2 regions of the Allobosea sp. 29B genome follow, and region 1 is predicted to be linked to the other one. Evidence: riboswitches for the same ligand, from Rfam matches in the RefSeq annotation. Region 1 holds a riboswitch; the other holds the start of a gene.
The links. Region 1 has a riboswitch for thiamine pyrophosphate ahead of thiC (phosphomethylpyrimidine synthase ThiC). Riboswitches for the same ligand answer to the same signal wherever they lie in the genome.
Positions count from the first base shown of each region.

Region 1 (7,262 bases):
CTATGGCGAGCAGTACCTCAAGGTTCAGACCCAGGGCGATTCGCGTGAGAACCGGCGCGTGACGCTGCGCCGGATCACGCCGCTGCTCACCGGCCAGAACCAGCAGTGACATCAACCGAAGCAGCTCGCGGGCTGCTTCGCACCTTTATCGAGGGGCGGCCGGAACAATCGCCGGCCGCCCCTGTTCTTCTAGCGGGGAGGCTTGCCTTGCGCCTGCCTGACTGGAGGAATGCCATGCGCAAAAACTCATGGGTCCTGCTCGGATTGATCGCCATAGGGTTGCTGGCGGCGGAAGCTGCTGCTGCTCAGTCCGATTCGCCGCAAACACCACGCCAGCAGCGTGCACCTGGTGTGCCGATGACGCCGAATGCGGGTGAGGTGCAGAAGCTCGAGCCGCGCTCCGATCGCGTCGAGGCGCGGCGCGAGCGCGAGCAGCTGGCTCGTGACCGCTCCGGTCCGCCTGAGCCGAACCGCAAGATACCGATGCCGAAGCCGGTGCCGTCGATCATCGCGCCGACTCGTTAGAGCCCGCCGCTTCGGGTTTAGATTCGAGTAAGGCTCGCTACCTATGGTGGCGGCGAGGAGTCATGTCATGAGCGAGATGTCGGTCGCGATCGCCCAGAGCCTGATCAGCATGAAGTCGGCTGCAACGCAGCAGGCGCTGCAGCTGGAAATGGTCAAGCAGAACGCCGATTCCGATCAGGCGCTGGTTGCCATGCTGCAGCAGGCGTCCGAGCAGCAGCAGGCCACGCTTCCCGCCGGCCAGGGCGGCAACCTCGACATCACCGCCTGATTTTCCGACGTCTCCGCGTGTAATGCTCGCCGCGCATGGCCGCGCAGCGCAAAGCCGTGGTCCTTTGCCAGTTGCGCGCAGATCACGACGGTTCTAACCTCCGCCTCGTTCCGAGGGGTGCTCGATAAGAGCTGAGATGGCCAGACGGCCGAACCCATCGAACCTGATCCGGGTCATACCGGCGGAGGGACTGGAACGCGGCTGCGCCACAAGTGCATTCCGCAGACAGCGACTGGACCGTCAGGCGCCCCGGATCTCCTGAACCTGAGAGGGAGGAGATCCTAAGATGAACGCCCATACCAAGCCGCAGAAGAACAGCGTCAAGGCCGCACCGCAGACGGTGACCACCGGCCCGATCATCGGCTCGCGCAAGATCTATGTCGCCGCGCCCGAGCATCCCGACATGCGCGTGCCCTTCCGCGAGGTCGTGCTGACCACCGACGCCGAGCCGCCAGTTCGCATCTACGATCCATCCGGGCCCTATACCGAGACTGACGCGAAGATCGATCTCAACGCCGGCCTGGTGCAGCCGCGCCGTGCCTGGCTCGATGCCCGCGGCTTCGACACGGTTGCGGGACGTGCCGTCACCGCCGCCGACAACGGCCATATCAGCGAAGCGCAGCTCGTTCCCGCCTGCCCGGCTGAGCGCCCGATCCTTGAGGCCGGGTCCGGCCAGATGGCGACCCAGTACGAGTTCGCCAAGGCCGGCATCATCACGCCCGAGATGATCTATGTCGCCCATCGCGAGAATCTCGGCCGCGCCGCCATGCTGGAAGGCGCCAGGGAGCGCCATGCCGACGGCGAGAGCTTCGGCGCCTCGGTTCCCGAGTTCGTCACCCCCGAATTTGTCCGCGACGAGATCGCCCGCGGCCGCGCCATCATCCCCGCGAACATCAACCATCCCGAACTCGAGCCGATGGCGATCGGCCGCAATTTCCTGGTCAAGATCAACGCCAATATCGGCAATTCGGCCGTGACCTCCGGCGCCGCCGAGGAAGTCGAGAAGCTGGTCTGGGCGATCCGCTGGGGCGCCGACACGGTGATGGACCTCTCGACCGGCCGCAACATCCACAACATCCGCTCCTGGATCCTGCGCAACTCGCCAGTGCCGATCGGCACGGTGCCGATCTACCAGGCGCTGGAGAAGGTCGGCGGCGATCCGATCAAGCTCGATTGGGAGGTGTTCAAGGATACGCTGATCGAGCAGGCCGAGCAGGGCGTCGACTATTTCACCATCCATGCCGGCGTGCGTCTTCCCTACGTGCCACTGACCGCCAGCCGGGTCACCGGCATCGTCTCGCGCGGCGGCTCGATCATGGCGCGCTGGTGCCTTGCGCATCACAAGGAGAGCTTCCTCTACGAGCGCTTCGACGAGATCTGCGAGATCATGCGGCGCTACGACGTCTCCTTCTCGCTCGGCGACGGCCTGCGTCCGGGCTCGATCGCCGACGCCAATGACCGAGCCCAGTTCGCTGAGCTGGAGACGCTGGGCGAGCTGACCAAGGTCGCCTGGGACAAGGGCTGCCAGGTGATGATCGAGGGCCCCGGCCACGTGCCGATGCACAAGATCAAGGAGAACATGGACAAGCAGCTGCGCGAATGCGGCGAAGCCCCGTTCTACACGCTCGGACCGCTGACCACCGATATCGCGCCGGGCTATGACCACATCACCTCCGGCATCGGCGCGGCGATGATCGGCTGGTTCGGTTGCGCCATGCTCTGCTACGTCACGCCGAAGGAGCATCTCGGCCTGCCTGATCGCGACGACGTCAAGACCGGCGTCATCACCTACCGGATCGCCGCCCATGCCGCCGACCTCGCCAAGGGTCATCCGGCCGCGAAGATCCGCGACGACGCGGTCTCGCGGGCAAGGTTCGATTTCCGCTGGGAGGACCAGTTCAACCTGGCGCTTGATCCCGATACAGCGCGCGCCTTCCACGACGAGACCTTGCCGAAGGACGCCCACAAGGTCGCGCATTTCTGTTCGATGTGCGGTCCCAAATTCTGCTCGATGAAGATCACCCAGGACCTGCGCGCCGAGGTGCTGGCAATGGGCGACAATGAGCGGGCAGCCCTCGAAGCGATGGCCTCACAGGGCATGGCTGAGAAGTCGGAGGAGTTCCTGAAGAAGGGCGGCAACCTCTATCTGCCGGCGGCGGAGTAGGGACCATGCGCGTCGCTGTGATCGGGGCCGGCGTCGCCGGCCTCGTGACGGCGCTCGAGCTGGCCGAGCGGGGCGTCGTGGTCGAACTGTTCGAACGCAGCGCCGCCCTTGGCGAGCAGGCCTGTTCCTGGGCGGCCGGCGGCATGCTGGCGCCCTGGTGCGAGCGCGAGAGCGCCGAAGAGGCGGTCGTCACACTGGGCCGGCAGGCGCTCGACTGGTGGCCGCGCCATTATCCCGGAACGGTCACGCATGGTACGCTCGTGCTTGCCCCGGCGCGCGATGCCGGCGAACTGACGCGTTTCGCGGCGCGAACGTCCGGATACGAACGGCTCGATGGCGACGGCGTCGCCGCTCTGGAGCCCGATCTCGCCGGCCGCTTCCGGCAGGGGCTGTTCTTCGCGCAGGAGGCTCATCTCGACCCGCGCTTGGCCATGGCGTCGCTGGCCGAGGCGCTGCAGGCAGCGGGCGTGCCGATCCATTACGGCGTCGCAGTCGACGAGACGGCGCTCGATGCCGACCGCATCGTCGATTGCCGTGGTCTTTCCGCTCGCGACCGGATCGACGGGTTGCGCGGCGTGCGTGGCGAGATGCTGGTGCTGCGCACCGATGAGATCAGGCTGAGCCGTCCGGTCCGTCTCCTGCATCCGCGCATTCCGCTCTATGTCGTGCCGCGCGCCGACGGGCATTTCATGATCGGCGCGACGATGATCGAGAGCGATGATCGTCGCCGTGTCAGTGCCCGTTCGGCGATCGAATTGCTCAGCGCCGCCTATGCGCTGCATCCGGCCTTCGGTGAGGCCGAGATCGTCGAATTGCGCGCCGATGTCCGCCCGGCCTTTCCCGACAACCTGCCGCGTATCGTCGAGGATGGCCGGGTCCTGCGCTTCAACGGCCTGTTCCGCCACGGCTTCCTGCTCTCGCCGGCCTTGGCCGGGCAGGTGGCTGATCGTCTCCTCGCATCCAGGGAGTTGTCCGATGCGCATCATTGTCAACGGCGACACGCATGAGATCGCTGCCCGCGTTCTGGCCGAGGCGCTGGCCGAGCTGGGCTATGCCGGCGCCGTCGTCGCCACGGCCCTGAACGAGGCTTTCGTGCCCGCCGGCGCACGTGCGCAGATGGTCCTTGCGGACGGCGACCGGCTCGAAATCCTCGCACCGATGCAGGGAGGCTGAGGCGATGGAGTTCTACGGCTTCACCCCGCGCTCGCGCCTCTTCCTCGGCACAGCGCAATATCCCTCGCCGGCCGTGCTGCAGCGAGCGGTCGAAGCGGCTGGCGTCGACGTCGTCACCGTCTCGCTGCGCCGCGAGGCCGGCCGGCTCGGCGGCGGCCAGGATTTCTGGGCGCTGATCCGCGACCTCGGCGTCAGGGTGCTGCCCAACACCGCCGGCTGCCACTCGGTCAAGGAAGCTGTGACGACGGCGCAGATGGCGCGCGAGGTCTTCGGCACGCCCTGGATCAAGCTGGAGGTGATCGGCGAGGCCGATACGCTCCAGCCGAATGTGTTTGGTCTGGTCGAGGCGGCGCGCATCCTCTGCGCCGAGGGTTTCGAGGTCTTCCCCTATATGACTGAGGATCTCGTCGTAGCCGAGCGGCTGGTCGAGGCCGGTTGCCGAGTGCTGATGCCATGGGGCGCGCCGATCGGCACCGGCAAGGGGCTGAACAACCCCTATGCGCTGCGGGCGCTGCGGGCGCATTTCCCGGAGATCCGGCTGGTGGTCGACGCCGGCATCGGCCTGCCCTCGCATGCAGCTGCGGCGATGGAGCTCGGCTACGACGCGGTGCTGCTCAACACCGCCGTGGCCAAAGCTGGCGATCCCGCCGCGATGGCGGCAGCCTTCGCCCGCGCCGTCGAGGCCGGACGCCTCGCCTTCGAAGCCGGCCCAATGGAGCCGCGCGACATGGCAGCACCCTCGACACCGGTGCTCGGCCGGGCCCTGCTCGGCTGACAAGGAGGGAGCAATGACCGATCGTTACGCCCGCCAGATCGTCATGCCGGAAATCGGCCCCGAGGGGCAGGCACGGCTGGCACGCGCCAGCGTCCTCGTCGTCGGAGCCGGAGGGCTCGGCTGCCCTGTGCTGCAATACCTTGCTGGAGCCGGGATCGGCCGATTGCTGCTGGTCGATCCCGACCGGGTCGAGGAGAGCAATCTGCACCGCCAGCCGCTCTACCGGATGAGCGAAGTCGGACGGCCGAAGGTCGAGGCGGCGCGCGAGGCGCTCGCCGCGTATAATCCTGGCGTGGAGATCGAGGCACTGGCGCTCAGGCTCGCGCCCGACAATGTCGCGGAGTTGGTTGCGCAGGCCGATATCGTCGTCGACGCTGCCGACAGTTTCGCCGCGACCTATGTTCTGAGCGATGCCTGCTATGACGCCGGCAAGTCGTTGGTCAGCGCCTCGATCGTCGGCCTTGCCGGCTATGTCGGCGCCTTCTGTGGCGGTGGGCCGAGCTATCGCGCTGTCTTCCCGGAAATGCCGGCCCGCGCTGCCGATTGCGCGACGGCCGGTGTGCTGGGGCCGGCGGTCGCAACCCTCGGCCTGCTGCAGGCGCAGATGGCCCTGTTGCTGGCGCTTGGCCTGGAGCCATCGCCGCTCGGCCGGGTGATCAGCTTCGACGCCCGTCGCCTCGGCTTCGGCGGCTTCTCCTTCGCCGGGGCGCCGGAGCCCGTCGCCGGTTCCTTCCCCTTCATCGCGCCCTCGCAGCTCTCTGCCAGCGATATCGTGGTCGAGCTGCGCGGGGTCGAGGAGGCGCCTGTTCCGGCTGCTCCGGGCGCGATCAGGCTGACGGTCGATGAGATCGACCGGCTGTCGCTGGATGAAGCTGACGGCCGGCGTGTGGTGCTTTGCTGCCGAAGTGGCATCAGGGCGGCGCGTGCCGCCGGCAGGCTTGCCACTCGGGGCGCCGGCGATCTGGCCCTGATGGCGCTGGGCTAGATTCTTCCCCATATCCCTTGGCGAGCCCGATGGAGACGAGATGACGAGCGACACCACCGAGATAACGCTGGCGCGGACCCTGCAGCCGCAGGAGGTCGCCTCCGTCCTCGCGCGCGTGGCGGAGGTTCGCCCGCGTGTGCAATGTCTGACCAATACGGTGGCGCAGAACATCACCGCCAATATGCTGCTCGCCTTCGGCGCGATCCCGTCCATGGCGATCCATGTCGACGAGGTCGTGGCGATGGCGGAGGGCGCCGGCGCGATCCTGATCAATATCGGCACGATCAATGCCGAAAGCGAGCTCGCCATCCCCAAGCTGCTGGAGGTGGCGCGCGATCGCGGCAAGCCCCTGGTCTTCGATCCCGTCTTCGTCGAGCTCTCGCCGCTGCGCCGGCACATCGCCGGGCAGGTACTGCGCCTGCCGAACGTGCTGGTGCGTGGCAACGCCACCGAGATGGCGGCGCTGTCCTTCGATCTCGCAGCGGCCGAGGGCGTCGTCCGCGTCACCACCGGCAAGATCGACCGGATCGAGAGCGAGGCGGCGGGCTTCACCGTCGCGCATGGCCATCCGCTGATGACGAGGGTCACCGGCATCGGCTGCGCTGCTGGCGCGCTGATTGCGGCCTGCTGTGCCGTCGAGGCAAACAAGGCGCTCGCCGCGGCTGCGGCCTTGACCGCCTATGGTATTGCCGGCGAAATCGCCGCCGAGCGATGCCGCGGCCCGGGCAGCTTCGAGGTCGAGCTGATCGATGCGGTCGCGGCGATGGACGCGGCGACGCTCGCCGCCAGAATGGAAACGCGCCCGTGATCGTTGACATCACCCTTTACGGCATCGTCGATCCGCAGATCGCCAATGGCCGCTCCATGGCCGACATGGCACGCGCTGCGGTCGAGGGCGGCGCGACGCTGATCCAGCTCCGCGCCAAGACCGAGACGACGCGCGAGATGGTGCGCGAGGCCCGCGCCATCCGCTCGGCCCTGCACGGCACCAATGTGCCGCTGCTGATCAACGATCGCGTCGACGTCGCGCTCGCCTCTGGCGCCGATGGCGTCCACCTCGGGGCCGACGACATGAAGCTGGTCGATGCCCGCCGCCTGCTCGGCCCGCGCGCCATCATCGGCGCGACGCTGAAGCACGAAAGCGAGCTGCCCGAGCTGGCCTCCGCGAAGATCGACTATGCCTGCATCGGCGGCGTCTTCCCGACCGCGCACAAGGACAATGCCGGCGCGGCGCTCGGCGTCGACGGGCTCGCCGCCTTGCGCCAGGCGGCGGCGCGTGCGCTCGGCGCGCTGCCGGTCAGCGCAATCGCCGGCATCACCGCAGCCAATGCCGGCTCGGTGATCGCTGCGGGCGCCGATGGCGTCGCGGTGA
Region 1 covers NZ_LR733817.1:2,460,686-2,467,947, forward strand. The annotation lists gene GV161_RS31140 (OmpA family protein) at 1-109, shown strand, start outside; gene GV161_RS12040 (hypothetical protein) at 208-525, shown strand; gene GV161_RS12045 (hypothetical protein) at 593-793, shown strand; TPP riboswitch at 897-1,001, shown strand; gene thiC (phosphomethylpyrimidine synthase ThiC) at 1,080-2,957, shown strand; gene thiO (glycine oxidase ThiO) at 2,963-3,964, shown strand; gene thiS (sulfur carrier protein ThiS) at 3,933-4,130, shown strand; gene GV161_RS12065 (thiazole synthase) at 4,135-4,905, shown strand; gene GV161_RS12070 (HesA/MoeB/ThiF family protein) at 4,919-5,890, shown strand; gene GV161_RS12075 (hydroxyethylthiazole kinase) at 5,931-6,698, shown strand; gene thiE (thiamine phosphate synthase) at 6,695-7,262, shown strand, end outside.

Region 2 (7,262 bases), 3.4 Mb from region 1:
ATGCCCGCGCGCTGGATGCGCTGGTCAAGATCATGGGCGGCGTCAGCGGGCTTGCCGTCGTGAGCCTATGCGAGCGGCTCTGGTCGAAGCGCGCCACCCTCGCCGTCGCCCGCCGGCCGAACTGATCCCCGGCGCTCCTCGCGCGGCGGCAGGCCCGCGAGAGGAGCGCCCCCGGGACCGGCGATTCGATCGGTTGATCGGCGTGCGGATGGCTACGGCCGGCTCGTCCGCCCGGCTGACAGTCCTTGTCAGCAATCATCATCGCGGCCTGAGCGGTGCCATGATCGCGCCACCATCGCCCCTAGCGTGACGCTTCCCTGAACGGCGCAGCCGCGATCGACCGTGGCGCGCCCGTCCCTGGAGACCCGATCCGATGCTCGCCCGTTCCGTGCTCCTGCCCCCGCTGCTGCTGGCGCTCGCCGGCTCCGCCCTCGCCCAGACCGCAACGACGACGCCCGCGCCGGCCACCACCGAGCCGATTGCCACACCGGGCAAGGCTCCCGACGCCTGCCGGCTGCTGCCGCAGGCCGATCTGGAGGCGCTTTTCCCCGGCCGCCCCATCACCGCCAAGGGCCCGACACTGAGCCCGATCAGCCGCGGCCCGCAATATGCCGAGAGCTGCATGTACTCGGTGAAGCTGCCGAGCCCGACCTCGAAGCTCGACCATGCCCGCTTCGCCTCGGTCACGGTGATCCGCTGGGACGGCGTCGCCAAGGGCCGCGAGACGCCGGCGCAGGCCTTCGCCTCGATCAAGACGATGCGCGAGAAGGTCGCGAGCGATCCCAAGCTCACGCTCAAGCTCGAATCGCTTTCCGGCGTCGGCGACGAGGCCTTCCAGGAAACGACAAGCTCCAGCGTGGTGGTCCGCACCCGCAAGGACGACCTGATCTATTCGGTCTCGCTCGATGTCTATTCCGAGCAGACCGCGCCGAATGCGCTCGCTTTGGCCAAACAGGCGGCGGCGCGCTGGCAGGGCGGCACCGGAATGGTCGACGCGCCGACCCAGGTTGCCGCCAACAGCGCAGTGACGGTGCCGGCGGACACCCGCCCCTCCTCTGTCGCCCCGGTCGATCAGTGGCCGGACGCCTGCGCCCTGCTGACGCCGGCCGAGGTCAAGGCCGCCTTCCCCGAGATGCGCGTCAGCGAGCCGCGCAAGCTGATGGGCAAGATCACCCATGAGAGCCGCGAGAACCGGCAGGAAGCGCTGCCGAACCCGATCGGCTGCCAGTTCGACGCCAAGCGCACCGTCGAGAAGGACGGCAAGCGCACGATCGAGCTGAACCAGATCCAGGTCAGCGTCCGCAATGTCGCCGCTACCGAGGAGCTGTCGAAGCGCTGGTTCCTGAGCGCGATCAAGGTCTCCGAGGCGAAGACCCCGGTCGACGGGCTCGGCGACGAGGCGGCGCTCGACATCATGAACCGCATCCATATCCGCAAAGGCCTGACCACGGTCGATGTCCGCGTCTCCGGCGGCGAGCGCGACCAGGCGCTGCACGATCAGGCCAAGGCGCGCGTCGGCGAGCTCGCGAAGATCGTGGCCGCGCGGCTGAAGTAGCGCTGTCGCGGCCGACACATGCCGCCGCCGCGCATTCCCGCGCGGCGGCGGCCCTGTTAGGGAGGGCCGATCAGCGAAAGGCCTGACCTTATGACCACCCGCTTCACCGAGACTCTTCGCCAGGCCAGCCAGCCGGCCTGGTCGCAATCCGCCGGCCACCGCTTCGTGCGCGAGCTGCTCGCCGGCACGGTGTCCGATGCGGTGATGGTCCGCTACCTCGTCCAGGACCATCGCTTCATCGACAGCTTCCTGACGCTCCTGGGCGCAGCGCTCGCCGGCGCCGACAGCTTCGAGGCCCGCATCCGCTTCGGCCGCTTCATCGGCATGGTCAGCGGCGAGGAGAACACCTATTTCCTGCGCGCCTTCGAGGCCCTCGGCGTCAGCGCGCAGGAGCGGTCTGCCCCGCCTGACAGCAAGGCGACCGCCGGCTTCAAGGCGCTGATGCGCGAGGCCGCCGCGACGCGCTCCTATGCCGCTGCCCTCTCCGTGCTGGTTGTGGCCGAATGGCTCTATCTCGACTGGGCCCAGCAGGCCTCGCAGCCGCTGCCGGCGAACTTCATCCATGCCGAATGGATCACCCTGCACGACAACCCCGATTTCCGCGATTTCGTCGGCTTCCTGCGGGCGGAGCTCGACCGCATCGGCCCAAGCGAGGCGGAAACGAGCCGGGGCTTCTTCCTACGCGCCGTCGCGCTGGAGAAGGCGTTCTTCGATTCGGCCTATGATGGCGAGGGCTGACCGACGCCGCCTTAGCCTGAGGCAGGCGTGACAGCCGCAAGCCGCTCTGTCACAAGGGCGGTCGAGAGACGGGGGCGTTCGCCGCGAGGCGAGCTGAGAAGCACCCTTCGAACCTGACCCAGATCATGCTGGCGGAGGGAGTCGCTCGGGGCAGCCTCGCCAGCATTTCCCCGTGCCCGCCTTCCACCGGAAAGGCGGACCTTGACGACGCAGGACGCGACAGAACGGAACCCGGCTGCCGGCATGAAGCCGGTGATGACCGCGCTCGCCCCTGCCTTGCGCACCATCCTCGTCCTCCTGCTGGCCTGGCAGGGGGCGATCTGGCTGTTCCAGCCGCCGCGCTACATCCTGCCCTCGCCGCTCGACGTGGCGCTGGCCTTCCAGCGCCAGCCCGGCTTTCTCTTTGGCCACAGTCTGACCACCATCGCGGAGATGGCGCTTGGCTTCGTGCTCGGCTCGCTGTTCGGAGCGCTGACGGCGCTCGCCATCGTGGCGCTGCCGCGGCTCGGGCGCCTGCTCTGGCCGGTCCTGCTCGTGCTCCAGTCCTTCCCGGTCTTCGTCATCGCACCGCTTCTGGTCGTCTGGTTCGGCTTCGGCATGGGCTCGAAGGTGATCATGGCGACGATCATCATCTTCTTCCCGGTCGCCTCCGCCTTTACCGACGGCCTGCGCCGGACCGATCCCGAACTGATCGACGCCACCGCGCTGACATCGGCGACGCATTGGCAGACGCTGCGTTATGTCCGCCTGCCCCTCGCCATGCCGAGCCTGCTCACCGGCCTGCGGGTCGCAGCTCCGCTGGCACCGCTCGGCGCGGTAATCGGCGAATGGGTTGGTGCCTCCGCCGGGCTCGGCTTCGTCATGGTCCAGGCCAATGCCCGCATGCAGACCGACACGGTCTTCGCCGCGATGACCGTGCTCGCCGTGCTCAGCCTCGTCCTGCGCCATCTCGTCGATGCGCTCGGCCCGCGCCTGCTGCCCTGGACGAGCGAGCCGTGACGCCGCCCCCTCCTCAAGCCGATCACGCAGAAGGATTTCGCCTGATGACCCTCCGCGCCCTCTCCAGACGCGCTCTGCTCGCCACGGGCCTCGCTTTGGCTGCCGGCCTCGCCAGCCCGGCCCGCGCCGCCGACAAGCTGACCGTGATGCTCGAATGGTTCGTCAACCCTGATCACGCGCCGCTGGTCGTCGCGCAGCAGCTCGGCCTGTTCAAGGAAGCAGGGCTCGAGGTCACCATGGTGCCGCCCTCCGACCCCTCGGCCGTGCCGCGCCTCGTCGCCGCCGGGCAGGCTGACATCGGCATCCACTACCAGCCCAATCTCTATCTCGACCACGCCGCCGGCATCCCGATCGTCCGCGTCGGCACACTGGTCGAGACCCCGCTCAACAGCGTCATCGTCAAGGCCGATGGGCCGATCAAGTCGCTCGCCGATCTCAAGGGCAAGACGATCGGCTACGCCGTCTCGGGCACCGAGACCACTTTGCTCGGCCAGATGCTGGCCAAGGCCGGCCTCAAGCTCGACGACGTCAAGCTCGTCAACGTCAACTTCGCGCTCTCGGCCGCGCTGATCGGCGGCAAGGTCGACGCCACCATTGGCGGCTACCGCAATTTCGAGCTGACCCAGCTCAAGCTAGAAGGCCATCCCGGCACGGCCTTCTATCCCGAGGAGCACGGCGTTCCCGCCTATGACGAATTGATCCTGATCGCCCGCCGCGACGGGCTCAACGACAGCCGCCTGCCGCGCTTCCTCGACGCGATCGAGAAGGCGGCGCTTTACCTCACCAACCACCCGCAGGAGGCCTGGAAGCTCTTCATCGCCGCCCATCCCGATCTCGATGACGCCCTCAACCGCCAGGCCTGGACCGACACGCTGCCGCGCTTCGCCAAGCGCCCGCGCGCTCTCGACCAAGGCCGCTACGAGCGCTTCGGCGCCTTCCTCGTCGAGCGCGGCCTGATCCAGAAGGCGCCGGCGCTCGCCGAGATCGCCGGCGAGGTGAAGTAGCCGGTGGATAGGCGGCAGCAGCTTCACCAGCCGCCGCCCCCATCCCGCGTCCACATCAGGGCGGCCCTGTGCTGTTTGCTCTGGGTTCTTCGCCGATCGCGATGCTATGAGCCGACTTTGCAGCTATCCAGCGGGCCCTCGCCCGCCCTCCGGGCTGCCTCCGGTGACATCAGCCGCATGAACGCCAGCCAGCCGATCGCCCAGACCCGCCGCGCCGACCTGCCGGTGCTGTTCGTGCTCAGCGCGACGCATCTGCTCAACGACATGATCCAGTCGCTGATCCCGGCGATCTACCCGATCATCAAGACGGCCTATGCGCTCGATTTCGGCCAGATCGGCCTGATCACGCTGACTTTCCAGATCACTGCCTCGCTGCTGCAGCCGGTCGTCGGCCACTACACCGACAAGAACCCGATGCCCTATTCGATGGTCGTCGGCATGGGCTGCACTCTGACCGGGTTGATCGGCCTCGCCTATGCCGGCAGCTATGCGCTGCTGCTGATCTCGGCGGCCTGCGTCGGGCTGGGCTCCTCGATCTTCCATCCCGAGGCGACCCGGATGGCCCGCAACGCCTCGGGCGGCCAGCAGGGGCTGGCGCAGGGCATCTTCCAGGTCGGCGGCCAGAGCGGCGGCGCGCTCGGCCCGCTGCTTGCCGCCTTCATCATCGTGCCGCGCGGCCAGACCAGCGTCGCCTGGTTCTCGGCCGCAGCCCTGCTCGCCATGGTCCTGATGGTCTGGACGGCGCGCCGCTATGCCGAGCTGAGCAAGGCGGCCGCTGCCGCCGCCGCGGCGAAACCCGCGAAGGTCGCGGCGGCCGCGCCCGCCACCCCCGCACATTCGAAGGGCCAGATCGTCTTCGCGATCACCATCCTGGTGATCCTGCTGTTCTCGAAGAACGCCTATTCGTCGAGCTTCAGCTCCTATTACACCTTCTACCTGATCGGGAAGTTCGGCGTCTCCGTGCAGGGCTCGCAGCTGATGCTGTTCCTCTTCCTCGCCGCAGCGGCCGTCGGCGCGCTCGCCGGCGGCATCATCGGCGACCGGGTCGGCCGCAACCGCATCCTCTGGTTCTCGATCCTCGGCGCCCTGCCCTTCTCGCTGATGCTGCCCTTCGCCGACCTGTTCTGGACCGGCGTGCTGACGGTGGTGATCAACCTGATCATGGCGAGCTCCTTCGCCGCGATCCTGATCTACGCGATGGAATTGATGCCGGGCCGGATCGGCCTGATCGGCGGGCTGTTCTACGGCCTCTCCTTTGGCCTCGGCGGGCTCGCGGCGGCGATCCTCGGCGAGGTCGCCGACTGGATCGGCATCGAGGCGGTCTACCGCATCTGCGCCTTCCTGCCGGCGATCGGGCTGCTCGCCTGGTTCCTGCCGAAGGTCGAGCACCGGCGGGGGTAGGATTCGCTACCGCCGCCAGCAGGACCGGGGTCGGGTCACTCAATCGGGGCAGGCCATCCTTGCGGCAAATTGCCTGCTGCAAGAACGACAATAGGACGTGATTTTCAATGATCTACGAAATGCGCGTGTATCGCTGCTTGCCTGGCCGGCTTCCGGCTTTGCTCGACCGCTTTGAGAAGGCCACACTGAAGCTGTGGGACAAGCACGGCATCCGGCAAGCCGGATTCTTCACCACGCTGATCGGGGAGTCCAATCAGGACCTGACCTATTTCCTGGCCTGGGAATCGCTCGCCGAGCGCGAGACGAAATGGACGGCGTTCGCGACCGACCCGGACTGGGTCGAGGCGCGCATCAAGAGCGAAGCGGACGGCCAGATCGTTGGCAACATCGTCAGCCAGATTCTGGCGCCGACGGCCTTCTCCGCGGTCAAGTAAGCGCCGGGCAGACGATCGCCTGTGCCAGGACAAAAGCAGCAAGGGCGATGTCGCCCTTGCTGTCAGGTGAGTTGAAGCCCTTGCGGTTATGCAGCTGTGGCAACGGTCCGGAGTTCGTCGCCGAGGCCAGTCGGGCTTGTAGTATCCCGCCGCGCCGGTTCCAGCATTCGGCTAACGGCAAGATCGGGTGAAAAGTCACCACCGCTTGCCGTACCAACTGGGCGAGGCTGCTGCGGGTTACGATGCCGGCTGCGCCTCCGGGATTTTCCACGTGCCGTTCAGGACCTCGGCGCGGGGGCGGTAGAGCCGGAATGTGTAGTTCCACCCCTGCGTGATCGGCAGGCAGTTCGCGATCTTGCCGTCGCAGCCGCCGAACTGGATGTCGATCGCGCCATCGGCGCTTGTCTTGCCGGTGATGCTGTTGACCGAATAGGCGTCGTAACCGTTCTTCTGGAAGAAGCCCTTGTCGTTATAGACGCTGATCGACCAGAACGCGTCGACGGGAACGTCCTTGACCCTGAGCTTGTAGACCGTCTTGCCGTCGTTCCTGGCCGGGGTGAACGAGGGGTAGGATGCGTCCTTGTCGGGGTTGCCGCCCCAGCCCGCTGCCGTGCCGAGCAGGTGCATCACCGGATCGACCTTTCCCTTCGGGCCGAAAGCGTTGGTGAAGCTGCCCGATGATGCGGCGGAGAGCGCTTCGAGCGCATCACGGAGCTTCTTCTGTTGAGCCAGGTCCCAGTTCGGAGCCTCGAACTTGCCGGCCGATTTCTGCTCCACCTTCAGCGCATCCTGCAGGGCGTGAACCTGCGCGAGGTCCTTAGCGTCGTTGGGATCGACAAGGATACGGACCGCAACGAACACATAGCGCGTGCCGACCTTGTCCTTGGTGAGCGTCGTACGGCCCGGCTTGTAGACCACCATCGGGGTATAGTGGTCCTCGCTGATGACCTGCATCGAGACGAAGCGCTTGCCGGCATCGGGAAGGGTGATGGTCACCGGGCCGGCATCGAGGTCGAAGAGCGCCTGGGAATAGAGCGTATCCCGGTTCATCCGGACCACGGGCTGGTTGTCGATCGGCGTTGGCGTCCTGGTGTGGGCGAACTTGCCGAGACCGCCTGCGTCGACGGTCTT
Region 2 covers NZ_LR733817.1:5,891,125-5,898,386, forward strand. The annotation lists gene GV161_RS28610 (VanZ family protein) at 1-125, shown strand, start outside; gene GV161_RS28615 (hypothetical protein) at 374-1,555, shown strand; gene GV161_RS28620 (TenA family protein) at 1,646-2,293, shown strand; TPP riboswitch at 2,354-2,450, shown strand; gene GV161_RS28625 (ABC transporter permease) at 2,537-3,292, shown strand; gene GV161_RS28630 (ABC transporter substrate-binding protein) at 3,337-4,296, shown strand; gene GV161_RS28635 (MFS transporter) at 4,474-5,697, shown strand; gene GV161_RS28640 (NIPSNAP family protein) at 5,805-6,131, shown strand; gene GV161_RS28645 (DUF1254 domain-containing protein) at 6,369-7,262, opposite strand, start outside.
Region 2: another riboswitch for thiamine pyrophosphate. It lies ahead of GV161_RS28625 (ABC transporter permease); the one in region 1 lies ahead of thiC (phosphomethylpyrimidine synthase ThiC).